2 regions of the Mesorhizobium sp. KR1-2 genome follow, and region 1 is predicted to be linked to the other one. Evidence: predicted binding sites of a transcription regulator. Region 1 holds the regulator's gene; the other holds the start of a gene.
What was found. The regulator PhoB, encoded in region 1, activates phosphate uptake and scavenging genes when phosphate is short. The targets are predictions, from matches to a motif close to TGTCATNNANCTGTCAT.
Positions count from the first base shown of each region.

Region 2: phnC (phosphonate ABC transporter ATP-binding protein) is a predicted target of PhoB. The motif match lies at 5,412-5,428, and genes of this name have one in related genera.

Region 1 covers NZ_JBDZDS010000005.1:159,770-167,668, reverse strand. Annotated here, with positions in the region: gene ABLE85_RS12460 (sugar ABC transporter permease) at 1-154, opposite strand, end outside; gene xylF (D-xylose ABC transporter substrate-binding protein) at 364-1,407, opposite strand; gene ABLE85_RS12450 (ROK family protein) at 1,599-2,837, shown strand; gene phoB (phosphate regulon transcriptional regulator PhoB) at 2,846-3,535, opposite strand; gene phoU (phosphate signaling complex protein PhoU) at 3,553-4,260, opposite strand; gene pstB (phosphate ABC transporter ATP-binding protein PstB) at 4,308-5,132, opposite strand; gene pstA (phosphate ABC transporter permease PstA) at 5,148-6,467, opposite strand; gene pstC (phosphate ABC transporter permease subunit PstC) at 6,464-7,899, opposite strand, start outside.
Region 2 covers NZ_JBDZDS010000011.1:63,455-71,353, reverse strand. Annotated here, with positions in the region: gene ABLE85_RS20055 (Xaa-Pro peptidase family protein) at 1-1,047, opposite strand, end outside; gene phnE (phosphonate ABC transporter, permease protein PhnE) at 1,128-2,465, opposite strand; gene phnE (phosphonate ABC transporter, permease protein PhnE) at 2,468-3,427, opposite strand; gene phnD (phosphonate ABC transporter substrate-binding protein) at 3,505-4,419, opposite strand; gene phnC (phosphonate ABC transporter ATP-binding protein) at 4,500-5,342, opposite strand; gene ABLE85_RS20030 (succinylglutamate desuccinylase/aspartoacylase family protein) at 5,497-6,555, opposite strand; gene ABLE85_RS20025 (amidase) at 6,718-7,899, shown strand, end outside.

The sequences.
Region 1 (7,899 bases):
GCAGCGCGCCGACCATGCCCAGCATGCGCGTGTCGAGTTCGGTCGCCTGGAGGAAGCGGCCGACCGCGCCCGTCTCGGACGCTCGCGCCCGGTCCACGAGCCCATGACCCACGGTGTCCTGCGCCGCGGGTTCCTCAGTTGTCACTTCGGTCATGACGTCCTCCCGCCCGGTCCGGTCTTGCGCCGGTTGCCGGCTGCATCCTAGCGCACGCCCCTCGAAAAACGGAATCGATTTTCCGGAAGCGATCATGTGGGAATTCAAGGTGTTGCGGTGCCCCGCATCGGTGGGCACGCAGCACCGCCGAATGAAACGCCGCGGTTCGTTCAAACCGCGGCGTCGAATGATCCGGACAGCGTCTCGTCCTAGTCGCAGGCCGCGACCGAACCCGCCTTCACGCCCTGGCAGACCACGTCCTTGCCAACCCAGCCGGCGTCGATGACGGCCTTGAGGTTGTCCTTGGTGACAGCGACGGGCTTGAGGAAGACCGACGTCATCTCGACCTTGTTGGGGCCGTCAGACCACTTCACCGCATGCGGGATGTCGTCCATCTTCTTGCCGTCGGCGAGCTGCGAGGCGATCTCGGCAGCCGCCTTGCCAAGCTCACGCGCATCCTTCCACACCGACACGGTCTGCGTGCCGAGCGCGATGCGGTTGAGCGCGGCATGGTCGCCGTCCTGGCCCGACACCGGCACCGAACCGGCCAGGCCCTGCGCGTCGAGGGCTGCGATCGCGCCGCCCGCAGTGCCGTCATTGGAAGCCACCACCGCGTCGACCTTGTTGTCGTTGGCGGTCAGGAACTGCTCCATGTTCTTCTGCGCGTTGGCCGGCAGCCAGCCGTCGGTATAGGCCTCGCCGACATTCTTGATCTTGCCGGCACCGATGGCGTCCTTCAGCACTTCCATCTGGCCGGAGAACAGGAAGTCGGCGTTCGGGTCGGCGCCGTTGCCCTTGATGAAGACGTAGTTGCCTTCGGGCTTGGCCTCGAACACCGACTTGGCCTGCAGGCGGCCGACTTCCTTGTTGTCGAAGGTCAGGTAGAAGGCGTCCTTGTTCTCGATCAGGCGGTCATAGCCGACGACCGGAATGCCTTCGGCCACGGCCTTCTCGACAGCGGGCCCGATCGCGCTGGAGTCCTGCGCCAGGATGATCAGCGCGTTGGCGCCCTGCGAGATAAGGCTTTCCACGTCGGTCAGCTGCTTGGACGCCGAGGACTGGGCGTCGGCGGAAATATACTTGTCGCCCGAGGCTTCGAGCGCGGCCTTGATCGCCGCCTCGTCGGTCTTCCAGCGCTCCTCCTGGAAGTTCGACCAGGAGACGCCAATGATCTTGTCCTTCGCCTGCGCCACGGCAGCCAGCGACATGGACAGAGCAACACCCGCCAGCATGGCGGTTGCAAACTTCTTCATGATTTCCTCCCTGCGCCCCCTCCAGGGCGCGATGACGATGGTCTGCGGCCTTGGTCGAGGCTATTTTTTCGAGCCTCGAAAAAAAGAATGGCGTATGGCCCGAGTTCTGTCAATATCCTTGTATGACCGTTGACGCGGGGCGTGCGAACTGGAATGTGCTCAGCGCTACGGGGCCGGGAGGAATGCCGAACATGTCGACGGCGATCCGTCACGACGATCTGCGCAAGCGCAACCGAGCCATGGTCATCGCGGCCGTGCGGCGCGCGGGCCAGCCGTCCCGCACCGAGATCGCCGGCTCGACCGGCCTCAGCCATTCGACCATTTCCGCGATCTCGGCCGACCTCATCGCCGAAGGCATCCTCGTCGAGACCAAGGGGACGGAAGCAGTCAGCTCGAAGCGCGGCCGGCCCCAGGTGGCGCTGGGCCTTGCCCCCGATGCCGCCGAAATCGTCACCGTTGTGCTCTCCCTCCACCTTCTCGCGGTCGCGGTGGTCGACTATTCCGGGCAGGTCATCGCGGCGGAGGAGCGCCGCCTCGACACGCTGACCATGTCGCGCGAAGCGCTCCTCGGCGACTGCGTGGCCATGGTGTGCCGGCAGATCGAGGCGCGCCGCGCCGCCGGCCGGCGCGTGCTGCGCATCGGCATGGCCGTGCAGGGCATCACCGATTCCGTCTCGCGCATTATGCTGTGGTCGCCGATCACCCCGCACGCGCATCTCGAATTCGGCGACCGGCTCGAAGCCGCCACCGGCATTCCCGTCACGGTGGACAACGACTGCAACATGATCGCGGTGGCGCTGCGCTGGCGCCGGCCCGAGCGCTACCGCAACGACTTCATCGCCATCCTGCTCTCGCACGGCATCGGCATGGGCATGATGCTGAGGGGCGAGCCGTTCACCGGCACGCAGTCGTCGGGCGGCGAGTTCGGCCACATGATCCACCGGCCCGACGGGGCACTGTGCCGCTGCGGCCGGCGCGGCTGCGTGGAGGCCTATGCCGGCAACTACGCGATCTGGCGCAACGCCGGACGCTGGAGCGAGGACGAGGCCCCCCTGGCCGACATTTCGGACGAGGAGATACGGGCTCTGGCCGACCGGGCGCGCGCGGCCGACGGTCCCGAGCGCGAGGCCTTCCGCGTCGCCGGAGAGGCCATCGGCTTCGGCCTCGGCAGCCTGTTTGCGCTGATCGACCCGGCGCCGGTCGCGCTGGTCGGCATCGGCGCGACCGCTTTCGACCTGATCGAGCCGGCACTGCGCGAGGCGATCGCCAAGACCGCCGGCGGCCAGCACAACGGCGAGATATCCTTCGACATCGAGCCCAACGAAGTGCCGCTGATCCGCGAGGGCTGCACCATGAACGCCCTCACCTTCGTCGACCGCGAGATATTCGCGCCCGGCGCCGCGCCGGCAAGCACCGAAGGCGCGGCCTGAACGACGGCTCAGTCTTCGCGGATCGCGTAGCCCGAGCCGCGGATGGTGCGGATGACGTCCGGCATGCGGCCGTGGTTCACCGCCTTGCGCAGGCGCCCGACATGCACGTCGACCGTGCGCTCGTCGATATAGATCGTCTCGCCCCAGACATTGTCGAGCAGCTGGCTGCGCGAGAAGACGCGGCCCGGATGCCGCATCATGAATTCCAGCAGGCGAAACTCGGTGGGCCCGAGCTTGATCTCGGTCTTGCCGCGATAGATCCGGTGCGCCTCGCGGTCGAGCATGATGTCGCCGACCTTGAGCACGCTGGACAGGACCTCGGGCTTGGCGCGGCGCAGCAGCGCCTTCACCCGCGCCATGAACTCGGGCGTGGAGAACGGCTTGACCAGATAGTCGTCGGCGCCGGTGGAAAGGCCGCGCACGCGGTCGCTCTCCTCGCCGCGCGCCGTCAGCATGATGATGGGCAGGCGCTCGGTCTCGGGCCGCATCCTCAGGCGCCGGCACAGTTCGATGCCGGAAACCGCCGGCAGCATCCAGTCCAGCACCAGAAGGTCCGGCACGTTTTCCTGCAGCCGGATCTCGGCCTCGTCGCCGCGTGGCACGACCTCGACCTGATAGCCTTCCGATTCCAGGTTGTAGCGGAGCAGGACGCCGAGCGGCTCCTCGTCCTCCACCACCATGATTTTCGGTGCAATCATCATTTGGAAGCTCTGCCTCAGACCGCCGGCGTCGCCAGCGAGGTTTCGTCGAGCTTCGGCCGGTTTGGCGGAAGCTGCTGCCCGGTCAGCACGTAATAGGCGTTTTCGGCGATATTGGTGACGTGGTCGCCGATGCGCTCGAGATTCTTGGCGCAGAACAGGAGATGCGTGCAGGCGGTGATGTTGCGCGGGTCTTCCATCATGTAGGTGAGAAGCTCGCGGAACACGGCGGTGTATTTCACGTCGATCTTCTCGTCCGCGGCCCGCAGCGTCTTTAGCCCCTCGGGCTCGCGCGAGACATATTTGTCGACCACGCCGTTGACCTGGTCCAGCACCATGGCCGACATCGTCTCGATCGAGTGGGCAAGGCTGCGCGGCATGGCGCTCTCGCCCACGGCGTTGACGCGCTTGGCGATGTTCTTGGCGAGATCGCCGATACGTTCGAGATCGCCGGCCATGCGGATGGCGCCGACCACGGCGCGCAGGTCCTGCGCCATGGGCTGGCGCTTGGCGATCAGCGTGATGGCGCGGTCGTCCAGCTCGCGCTGGCGGGCATCCATCACCGCATCGTCGGAGATCACGCGCTGGGCCAGCGCGTTGTCGGAGTTTATCAACGCCTGGATCGAGGCGCTGACCATCGCCGCGGCAAGGTCGCCCATGTCCCTGAGCAGGCGGTCGATGTGCCCGAGATCCTCGTCGAAGGAGGTGACGGTGTGTTTGCCCATGATGCTGGTCCTCGCAATCTGCGCGTGGGGTTCGGCCAAGCGGCGGCTCAGCCGAAGCGCCCGGTAATATAGTCCTGCGTGCGCTTGTCGTCGGGGTTGGTGAACATCTTGTCGGTCTCCCCCTCCTCGACCAGCTGGCCGAGATGGAACATGGCGGTGCGCTGCGACACGCGCGCCGCCTGCTGCATGGAGTGGGTGACGATGACGATGGTGTAGTTCTGGCGCAGCTCGTCGATCAGTTCCTCCACGCGCGCGGTGGCGATGGGGTCGAGCGCCGAGCACGGCTCGTCCATCAGGATCACCTCCGGCGACACCGCGATGGCGCGCGCGATGCACAGGCGCTGCTGCTGGCCGCCGGACAGGCCGGTACCCGGCTCGTGCAGGCGGTCCTTCACCTCATTGAACAGGCCGGCCTTCTTCAGGCTGGTCTCGACGATCGCGTCGAGGTCGCCCTTCTTGCGGGCGAGGCCATGGATGCGCGGGCCGTAGGCGACGTTCTCGAAGATCGACTTCGGGAACGGATTCGGCTTCTGGAACACCATGCCGACGCGGGCGCGCAGCTCCACCACGTCGATCTTGGGATCGTAGATGTCCTCGTCGTCGAGGGTGATCTTGCCGGTCACGCGGGCGCTGTCGATGGTGTCGTTCATGCGGTTGAGGCAGCGCAGGAAGGTCGACTTGCCGCAGCCCGAGGGGCCGATCAGCGCCGTCACCTGGTTCTCGCGCACGTCGAGGTCGACGTCGAACAGGGCCTGCTTCTCGCCGTAGAACACGCTCACCTTGCGGCCGCGCATCTTGATGGTTTCGTTGGGCGTACCGTTCATCTTGTCGTTCACCGCGCTTTCGAGTGCCGTTTCGGTCATGATGTTCATATTACAGGTCCCCACCTACCAGCGCCGTTCGAAGCGGCGTCGAAGCACGATCGCCGTGATGTTCATCGCCATCAGGAAGATGAGCAGGATGATGATGGCGCCCGACATGCGCTCCACGAAGGCGCGCTCGGCCTCGTTGGCCCACATGTAGATCTGCACCGGCAGCGCGGTCGACGGCTCCAGCGGCGTCCCCGGATAGTCGGCCACGAAGGCGACCATGCCGATCAGCAGCAGCGGCGCCGTCTCGCCCAGCGCGCGCGCCAGGCCGATGATGGTGCCAGTGAGGATGCCGGGGGCCGCCAGCGGCAGGATGTGCTGGAACACCATCTGCATCTTGGAGGCGCCGAGGCCCAGCGCCGCCGAGCGGATCGACGGCGGCACGGCGGCAAGGGCCGCACGCGTGGCGATGATGATGGTGGGCAGCGTCATCAGCGTCAGCACCAGACCGCCGACCAGCGCGGCCGAACGCGGCAGGCCGAGGAAGTTGATGAACACCGACAGACCGAGAAGGCCGAAGACGATCGACGGCACCGCGGCCAGGTTGTTGATGTTGACCTCGATGAGGTCGGTTAGCCGGCTCTTCTTGGCGAACTCCTCGAGGTAGATCGAGGCGGCGACACCGATGGGCAGCGCCAGCAGCAGCACGATCACCATCATGTAGAACGAGCCGATGATCGCCACGCCCATGCCCGAGGTTTCCGGGCGGCTGGAGGCGCCGAAGCTGAACAGGCCCTTGTTGAAGTGCTCGGCCAGCGAGCCGTCGGCGGCGAGCTGCTTCATCCAGACGATCTGCTGGTCGGACACCTTGCGGCGGCTTTCGTCGACCGACAGGTCGATCTGGCCCTTGAAGGCGGAATCGATGTTGGCGGCGGCGAGGATGGGCACGTTGCGGGTGGTGCCGATGATCGACGGGTCGTCCGCCACCACCGCACGCAGTTGAGCCCGCACGCCATCCGAGAGGAAGCCCTTGAGCTTGCGCGCCGCCGCCTTGTCGTCCGGGGAGATCCCCAGCTTGGTCAGCAGCGCGCTCTCGGCCAGTTTGGGATAGTTGGCCGTGATCAGCACGTTCGGGTCGGTCGCCCGCTTGTTTTCCGGGTCGATGATGTTTTGGTCGAAGGTGATCGGCAGCGTCACGGTCGTCTGCCAGAAGGCGGTGTAGCCCTTGCTGACGATGGAGACCAGCATGACCGCGAGGAACACGATGCCGACCGAAACCGCCAGGATGCCGTAAAGGCGGAAGCGGCGTTCGGCGGCGTAGCGACGCTTCAGCCCGATGTCGCGGCGCGGGCGGGTAACGGTACCGTTGGCAATGCCGTTCAAGGGGATGTCGGTCATTCGTACTGTTCCCGATACTTGCGCACGATGTAGAGCGCGAAGATGTTCATCACCAGCGTCAGCGCAAACAGCGTGATGCCGAGCGCGAAGGCCACCAGCGTCTGCGGCGAGTTGAACTCGAGGTCGCCGGTGAGCTGGTTGACGATCTTGACGGTGATGGTGGTCATCGCCTCGAAGGGATTAAGCGTCAGGTTGGCGGCCACGCCCGCGGCCAGAACCACGATCATGGTCTCGCCGACGGCGCGCGAGGCCGTCAGCAGGATGGCGCCGACGATGCCCGGCAGCGCGGCGGGCAAAACAACGCGCTTGATCGTCTCCGAGCGCGTCGCGCCAAGCCCCAGCGAGCCGTCACGCATGGCGCGCGGCACGGCGGTGATGATGTCGTCGGAGAGCGAGGAAACCACCGGGATCAGCATCACGCCCATCACCAGGCCGGCAGTGAAGATGCTCTGCGCCTGGATGAAGCCGGTGCCGCCGGCAAGGGCCGCGCTCAGATCGCGCAGGAAGGGCCCAAGCGTCACCAGCGCGAAGATACCGTAGACGATGGTCGGGATGCCAGCGAGCAGTTCGAGCGCCGGCTTCACCACCGCGCGCAGCCTCGGCGAGGCATATTCGGCCATGTAGACGGCCGACATGAGCCCCACAGGCACCGCCACCAGCATGGCGACGAAGGCGATGTAGAGCGTGCCGGCCAGCAGCGGGATCAGGCCGAACTGGCCTTCCGAACCGCCCGAGCCGGCGGCGGCGAAGCGTGGATCCCACACCGTGCCGAAGAAGAAATTGGCGAGCGGCACGCTCTCGAAGAAGTTGATGGTCTGGAACAGCATCGACAGCACGATGCCGATGGTCGTCAGGATCGCGATGGTCGAGGCACCCAGAAGGGCCCACAGCACGATCGTCTCGACATTGTTGCGCGCCCGCGCGCGCACGCGGATCTGCGAAAGGCCGAAGGCCGCACCCGCCAGCGACAGCGCCAGTATCGCCACCGCACCCACCGTGCGCAGCGTGTCCTGCGTGCGATTGGCGTCGACCGCGATCGGGATCATGTAGTCCTGGGTGTCGGGCGCCAGAGCCACGCCGCGCGCGGCCAGAAGCGGCTGCAGTTCGGCGAAGCTGGCCGGCGGATTGGCCGCCATCTGCGGATCGAGACGGCGCAGGCCATTGGCCAGGCTCTTGGTCAGGCCGGCCGCCAGCGACCGGCTGGCAATCGGGCTTTCGGCCGTCTGTTCGGGCAGTTGCCCCTTGATGTGGGCTTCTAGATAGAGGTTGGAGCCGACACCCCAGGTAATCAGCAGAAGCAGCGCCGGAAGCGTGGCCAGCAGGGCAGCCCACCAGCCGTGGTAATGCGCGCGGGAGTGCGGCTTGACCGTGCCGTCATCCTGCCCGATGGCGCGCTGTCGCCCAAGGAAGAAGGCGACGGCGCCGATGCCGA
Region 2 (7,899 bases), on a different contig from region 1:
GGGCTCGAGCGGCCTGTCGGCATCGACGCCCTCATAGGCCACGGGGTGGTTGGTCATGAGGAACGGCACCTCATGGGCGATCAGCCCCATGCCGTGCGCGAAGAAATCCGTATAGGCGGTCACCGGCGAGGCCTTCAGCACGCTTTCGGCATGCGCAATCATGTCGCCGCCCTTGGTGCCGGGCCGGCAGTGCGCGAAGGCGGCCTGCTGAACGGCGTCGATCTGGGCCAGCAAATCCTTCAGCTCCTGGTCCGGCTCGCCCATCACGCCCATGCGGCAGAGATCGCCGATATAGCCGTGAAAATTGCCGCCGGAATCGAGCGACAGCACCTCGCCCTTGTTCCAGCTCTGCGGCGAGATCGCCCGGTTGTGGCTGGCACCGATGGCGATCAGGCAATACTCGAACTGCAGCCCGCGATCGGTTTCCTCGCGGCGTAGCGCTTCCACGATTTCGCGTTTGCTCGCACCCGCGCGCTGGCCGGAAAACACCGCCAGCATCGCGTCGGTGATGAGCTCGGAGGCCTGGCGTAGCAGGTCGAGTTCCTGCGGCGTCTTGATCGCGCGCAACCGCTCCAGCGTGCCGGTGGCGTCCACCAGCCTTTCGTTGCCCAGTGCCTGCGCCAGCACGCCATGCGCGTCCGAGGGCAGGAAGGCCGGCTCGATGCCGATGCGCGCGCCTTGCCTGCCGATCTTCTTCAGATGCGCGGCAGCCAGCGTGGCCGCATCCACCGAGCCCCAGGTCGCGGTCTCGACCGTCGGCGTCCAGAACGGATTGTTGTGGTGCTCGCCACCTTCCAGGCGGTTGCCGATATAGGCGGCGTGGTCGGGCCGGCCCTTTTCATAGATCAGCACCGGCAGATAGCGGCTGTGGCCGATCGCATCCATGGCCGAGAAGAAGATGAATTTATAGCCGCCCAGCAGATACTGTACATTGTGCTTGGAAGTCGCGACCAGCACGTCGATGCCGGCCTCGTCCATCAGCCGGTCGAGCTTTGCGTGGTCGAAAGGCGGATGGCTCTCCCGGGTCGTCCCCGCTGCAATATTCATCGCTCCCCCCCTGAATATCGCCAGTCTATCTGGTCGGACCAGAGTTGACAAAGCGAATCCAGGCGAAGGCAAAGGCAGGCCTAACGCCCCGCGCTGCCTTCCATCAGCCGCCGCCGCAAAGCGTTCGAGATGTTGTCGAAGATGAACACGACGATCAGGATCAAGAGCACCATATAGGCCACGTTGGACCAGTTCGAATTGGTGCGCATGGCTTCCCACAGTTTCAGGCCGATGCCGCCCGCGCCCACTGCGCCGATGATGGTGGCCGAGCGGGTGTTGGATTCCCAGAAGTAGAGAGCCTGGCTGAGGAACACCGGCAGCACCTGCGGCATCACGCCGTAACGCTGCACCACCACCGGCGAGGCGCCCACGGAGCGAACGCCCTCACGCTGCTTGTCGTCGACGTTCTCCAGCGTCTCCGAATAGACCTTTCCGAGCGTGCCCGTGTCGGTGAAGAAGATCGCCGAGATGCCGGCCAGCGGTCCGGGGCCGAAGGCGCGGGTGAAGAACAGCGCCCAGATCAGCATGTCCACCGAGCGCAGGAAGTCGAAGAAACGTTTTGTGGCCTGGTTGGCGAAAAAACTCGGCGTGATGTTGCGCGCGGCGATGAAGGCCAGCGGCAGCGCCACAAAGGAGGCGAACAGCGTGCCCACGAAGGCCATCACGATGGTCTGCAAGAGCTTGGTCCAGACGTCGCCATGCTGCCATTGCGAGTTGTTCCAGATGTTGTCGAAGGCAAGCGCCGCATTCGACATCTCCGGCTTGATGCGTTCGCCCGAGACGATCAGCCCTGCCACTTCGGTCAGCGGCTTGCCCCAGAAGGGCGAACGCGGGTCGAACAGGAAGTTCGGCCAGCCAAGGAAGCGGCGGCTCATCGACACGCGCTCGGGCAGGATGCGCACTTCGCCGGCAAAGCCGAAATCGGCCTTCACCTCGTCCTCGCGCAGCGTTGCCCAGGCGGGCAGCTCGCCCTGCGGCTTGGCGCCCGTGGGGTCGAGCAGCACCGTCAGCTTCTCGCCGCGATGCTCGACCTCGACCAGCTTCGCATCGGCGACGACGCCGCCGGCCGAGCCGAAGTCTACCGTGAACCTGTTGCCGTCCTGAACCACCCAGTCCGGGTGGGGATTGTCGCCCAGCGGCGAGTAGCGCGGCCAGCTTATCTTGGCGTCGTCGCCGGAGAAGCGGATCGTGGGCCTCAGGTCATAGGAATACCACTGCCGCGCATAGATCTCGGCGCGCTCCCACTGGCCGCCGGCAATCACCGTGCCGATGGCGAAGAACCACCAGCAATAGGCGACGTAGAGAAGCGTGCCGAGCACGATCAGCAGGGGCAGCGAGCGCTTCAGCAGCGGCTGGTGGAACACGTCCGGATGACGGCTTTCGATCTCGGATAGTTGGCCGGCGGAAAGAAGCGTCATGGTCAGCGTCCGAAGTCGAAGGATTGCGCGCCCACCAGCTTGGCGCGCAGCCAGGCGGAAAGCTGGTCGACCGCCACGATAGTGGTGAACAACAGAAGGATGATGGCGAGCGTCTTGGCCTCGTGGCCTCGGCCGATCGACAGGCGCAACTCCTCGCCGATGCCGCCGCCGCCCACCGCGCCGATGATGGTGGAGGCGCGCACATTGATCTCGAAGCGCAGCAGCGCATAGGACATGAAGTTGGGCATCACCTGCGGCACGATGGCGAAGCCCACGCGCTCGAACCAGTTGGCGCCTACCGCGCGCAGGCCTTCCTCGGCCTTCATGTCGGCGTTCTCGACCACTTCGTAGAACAGTTTGCCCAGAGCGCCGATGGTGTGGATGCCGACGGCGAAGATGGCCGGGATGGCGCCCAGCGAGAGCACCGCCGCGAAGAAGCCGGCGATGACGATTTCGGGGAAGGCGCGCAGGATTTCCATGTAGCGCCGCACGACGAAGCGCAGCACGCGGCTGGCGACGAGATTCTTGGCGGCGAGGAAGCAGAGCAGGAAGCCGAAGATGAAGCCGATCAGCGTGGAGAGTGCTGCGATGTTCAGCGTCTCCAGCATCTTGTAGAAATATTCGGGGACGTAGAAGCCCGAACCGAAGAGATAGACGCGGCCTTCGGGGTAATCGTATTTCAGGCTGCCGTCGAAATAGGGCGAGGGCAGGTCGAACAGCGCGCGCCACATCTCGAGACCGTCGCGGGGCAGCATGTCGCCGGCGAAATCGAAGAAATGCGGCAGCCGGTCGAAGAACTTGCCGGCGTTGGATTCGTTTGCGAACCAGAGCGAACTGCCGAGAGCGATCGCCAGCGCGCCGACGATGAGGGCGGTGTAGAGACGGCGCCGTGCCGCCAGTTCATGCCAGTGCCGCTCGATGGCGAGGCCCTCGGCGGACAAGGTGTGGGCAGTCTGGCTCATGCCGTCTCCACTTTGGAAAGTCGGTTATAGAAATGGCCGGGCGCTTTTCGCACCCGGCCATCGTCATGCGAGGGCTCTTAGCCGCCGATCTGCGCCTTACGGGCGTCGATGATCGGCTGGTAGAAGGCCGGCGTCACTTCGGTGTAGCTGGTGAAGTCGCCGCCCTGGATGGCCGAGAAGCAGGCCGGATCGGTCTTCGGCAGGTCGACCATGAACTGCTTGAACTTGGCCTTGAGGTCGGCGTCCAGCGCGGTGCGCACGACGATCGGGCCGTTCGGGATCAGCGGCGACTTCCAGAGCTCGACGAAGTCCTTCATGTCGATCATGCCCTTGGACACCATCTTGTGCAGGTTGCCGGAGGTGTAGCCCTCGTCGAAGTTGCCGACGCCCGAGCCGAAGGTGGTGCCGGCGTCGAGCTTGCCGTCCTTGACCGCGAGAACGAGGTTCTCATGGCCGCCGCCGAAGCCGGTTTCGCCGAAGAAGTCCTTCACGGCGACGTTGTTGAGGTCCTTCGGCAACGAGGTGACGGGGATCAGGTAGCCCGAGGTCGAGTCCGGATCGGCGAAGCCGAGCTTCTTGCCCTTCATGTCGGCGAGCGTCTTGATGCCCGAGTCCTTGCGGGCGACCATGATCGAGTAATAGCCCTTGGAGCCGTCGGTCTGCACCGTGGTCAGGATCGGCTCGACCGCATCGGCGTTGGCAAGATAGATCTTGGCATAACCCGAGGCGCCGAGCTCGGCGTAGTCGAGCGTGCCGCCCAGCAGGCCCTGGATGACGCCGTCATAGTCGGTGGCCGGGAACAGCTTCACTTCCTTGACGCCGATCGCGGCGGGCAGTTTGTCGGCGAGGCACTGGTAGTTGCGCAGGCTGTCGGCCTCGTTCTCGCCGCCGAGGATGCCGACGCGGAAGGTTTCCAGGGATTCGGCGCGGGCGGCAGTGCCGCACGAGAGGGCGAGGGCAAGCGCGCCCAGAAGGGCTTTCTTGAGCGACATGGTGTACTCCTGTTGGGTCGAAGTGTCGTTGCGGTTTGGCAGCACTGAGCCCTTCACGCGGGCGAGACGATCACGGTCGTTCAGTGCCCGGCAAAGGCGGGCACGAGGCTTCCGGCGGATTCTATTCTGCGCAGCCGCTCGGGGCGGATGCTGGTGGAGGTGATGGCTTCCGAGATTTCCTCGCCATTGGCGTCGGCGCCGTAGACCAGGCGCACGGCCTCGCGCGTCAGCTCCTCCGGCGCGCCGTCGAACACCACCTTGCCGCCGGCCATGCCGATGATGCGGTTGCAATAGGCGCGCGCGGTGTCGAGCGTATGCAGGTTGGTGATGACGGTGATGCCTTCGCGCAGGTTGATGTCGCGCAGCGAGTCCATCACCACCTTGGCGTTCATCGGGTCGAGCGAGGCGATAGGCTCGTCGGCGAGGATCAGCCTGGGCTGCTGCATCAGAGCGCGGGCTATCGCCACGCGCTGCTGCTGGCCGCCGGAGAGAGTGCCGGCGCGCTGCAGCGCGGTCTGGGCGATGTCCAGTCGCTCAAGGGCTCCAAGGGCCATCGCGCGCTCCTCGCGGGAGAAGATGCCCATCAGGTTGAGCGCGGTGGAGCGATGGTTCAGGCGGCCGAGCAGGACGTTGGTCAGCACGTCGAGGCGTGGCACCAGGTTGAACTGCTGGAACACCATGGCGCAGTCGCGCTGCCAGCGGCGCAGCGTGCCGCCGCGATGGGCCGACACTTCCTTGCCGTCAAAAAAAATCGCCCCATCGGTAGGATCGATGAGGCGATTGATCATGCGCAGAAGGGTCGACTTGCCGGCGCCGGAGCGACCGATGATACCGACCATCTGACCCTGTTGGATTTCGAGCGCGACGCTGTCGACGGCGGTCTTCTTGCCAAAGCGGCGCGAGACATTGCGGATTTCGAGCATGGCGGCTTCCCTGTTTGGCTGTATCAGCCTCTTGGGAAGACTCCGCTAACGGACCAACATGAAACCGCCATGTCGGTTGCATGTCAGTTTTGTTACGCTGCACAGCCCTGAGGCCCGCTCGCGACGCGAGACGGGCCCAAATCGGCCTTCGGAACTACTGTTCCAGCGCGCCCGAGCGTGCATCGGCGCTGCGCGCCACGCCCACCAGCTTCACCAGATCGTCGCCGGCCCGGATCGAGCGGGTGGCGCGGCGGGTCAGGATAAAGCCGTCCTGCGGCGCCAGCACCTCCACGCGGCCGCCTTGCTCGCCCGGGGCAGCCACGATCGTTGCCAGCCGCTGGCCGGCCTTCACCCGGTCGCCGGGCTTCACGTCGTAGAGGATCGCGCCGGCAGCCGGCGCGGGCATCATCTCGATATGGTCGATGGGTGCCACCTCGCCCTTGAATTCCTTCGGCGTCTCCACCGACTTGTCCTCGATCACGCCGCGCGCCACCAGCAGCCGGTAGAGCCCTTCGGCGTCAGCCTCGGCATGGCCGGCCTCAACGTCCAAAATGCCGCGATATTCCACCGTGGTCACCACGCGGCGCTCCAGCTTCGCCTCCGCGGCCGGCAGCTTCAGATAGGGGCACAGAGCCGCCTCGTCGAAGGAGGCGCCGGAGGCGTCGCTCCACAGCACCACCGCGTCCACGCCCATCGAGGCGGCACAATCGGCCATGGCCGGCCAGAGGTCGCTCTGGATGTAGAGATAGGGCAGGCCCTCGTCGTCGCAGTGCAGGTCCAGCACGATCTCGTGCCCGAGCGAAAGCTTCAACAGCCGTGCCTTAAGCTGCTCGTCGGCGTTCAGCGGCGCGTCGTCGCCCGGCAGCAGGCTGGCGTCCGGCCGGTCGATCAGCGGGAAATCGCGGTTGAAGTTGGTGCGCGTGCCGAGATGGAACCGGCCCTGCGTCGCGCCGAAGAACTGCTGCGCCCGGCCCACCGGGTTGGCGCGCGGCACGATGGTCAGGTTGCCGCGCACGCGGCCCTCGGCCTCGGCCTTGCGCAGCTTCGGCATCAGCGCGTCGATCGCCACCACGCCGGGCAGCTCGTCGCTGTGGAGTGCGGCCTGGATATAGGCGCTCGGCGCGTCGGCTGCCGAACCCGCGATGCGGAAGACGGGAAATTCGTAAGCCACCCCGTCGCCATTGCCCCTGATCGTCTCGATCGTCTTCTGCATCGTGCTTTTCCTTGGTCCTGCGTTTGCCTTGACCGGATGCCCGAAAAATGGGAACCGGTTTCCCGAAATTGCCGTGGTCGAATAGATGGATAGCGCCCTCGAACGGGGTGCCCGAAATCTCTTTTAGTCAACCGCGCCGGACCGAGGCAAGCAGGGGGAGCCATGCAGTCTAGCCGCGACCGTCTCGAAGCCGTCCTCGCGCGCCTCTCGGCCCGCTCGGGCGAGGAGCGCGTCTTCACCCGCGTCTATGCCGAAGCCGCCCGCGCCGCGGCCGACGCCGCCGATGCCCGCCGCAAGGCGGGCGTGTCGCTCGGCGCCCTGGACGGCCGGCTCGTCTCCATCAAGGACCTGCTGGACGTCGCCGGCGAGCCCACCTTGGCCGGTTCCGCAATCCGCCGCGAGGCGGCGCCTGCCGTGCGCGACGCGCTCGTCGTCCAGCGCCTGCGCCGCGCCGGGGCGGTCATCGTCGGCAAGACGGCGATGACCGAGTTCGCCTTCACTGCGGTTGGCACCAACCCGCATTTCGGCACGCCGGGCAACGCGGCCGATCCCGCCCGTATTCCCGGCGGCTCGTCCTCGGGCGCCGGCGTTTCCGCGGGCGAGGGCACCAGCGAGATTGCCATAGGCTCGGACACCGGCGGCTCCATCCGCATCCCGGCCGCGCTCAACGGCGTGGTCGGCTTCAAGCCAACCGCCCGGCGCGTGCCGCTCGAGGGGGCGTTTCCGCTGTCCTCCACCCTGGATTCGCTTGGGCCGCTGGCCAGGAACGTGGCCGACTGCGCCCGGGCCGACGCGATCATGGCCGGCGAGGAGTTTTGCGCCCCGCGCGCCGTGCCGCTCGCGGGCCTGCGCATCGGCCTGCCGCGCGGCCGCCTGCTGGAGGGCATGGAGCCGGCGGTCGAGGCCGGCTTCCGGCACAGTCTCGGCCTGCTGGAAGCGGCCGGCGCCCGCGTTGCCGACCACGGCATCGACGACATCGTCGACGCCATGATCGGCGCCACCCGCGGCGGCTCCATCGCCGGCATCGAGGCGGCGGCCGTGCATGCCGAATGGCTGGCCGATCCGGCTCTCGCGGCGCGGGTCGATCCGCGCGTCGCCGGGCCGCTGGCGCGCCGCGCCACGGTTTCGGCCGGCGCCTACATAAAGCTCATCGAGCGGCGCACGGCGCTAGCCCGCGCCATGGACGCGCGCCTGGCCGAGGTCGACGTCCTCGCCCTGCCTACCACGCCCATCGTCGCGCCGCTGATCGCCTCGGTGGAAAACGACATCGCCGCCCAGAACCGAACGGACGATCTCGTGTTGCGCAATCCGCAGGTCGCCAACCAGTTCGATCTCACCGCGATA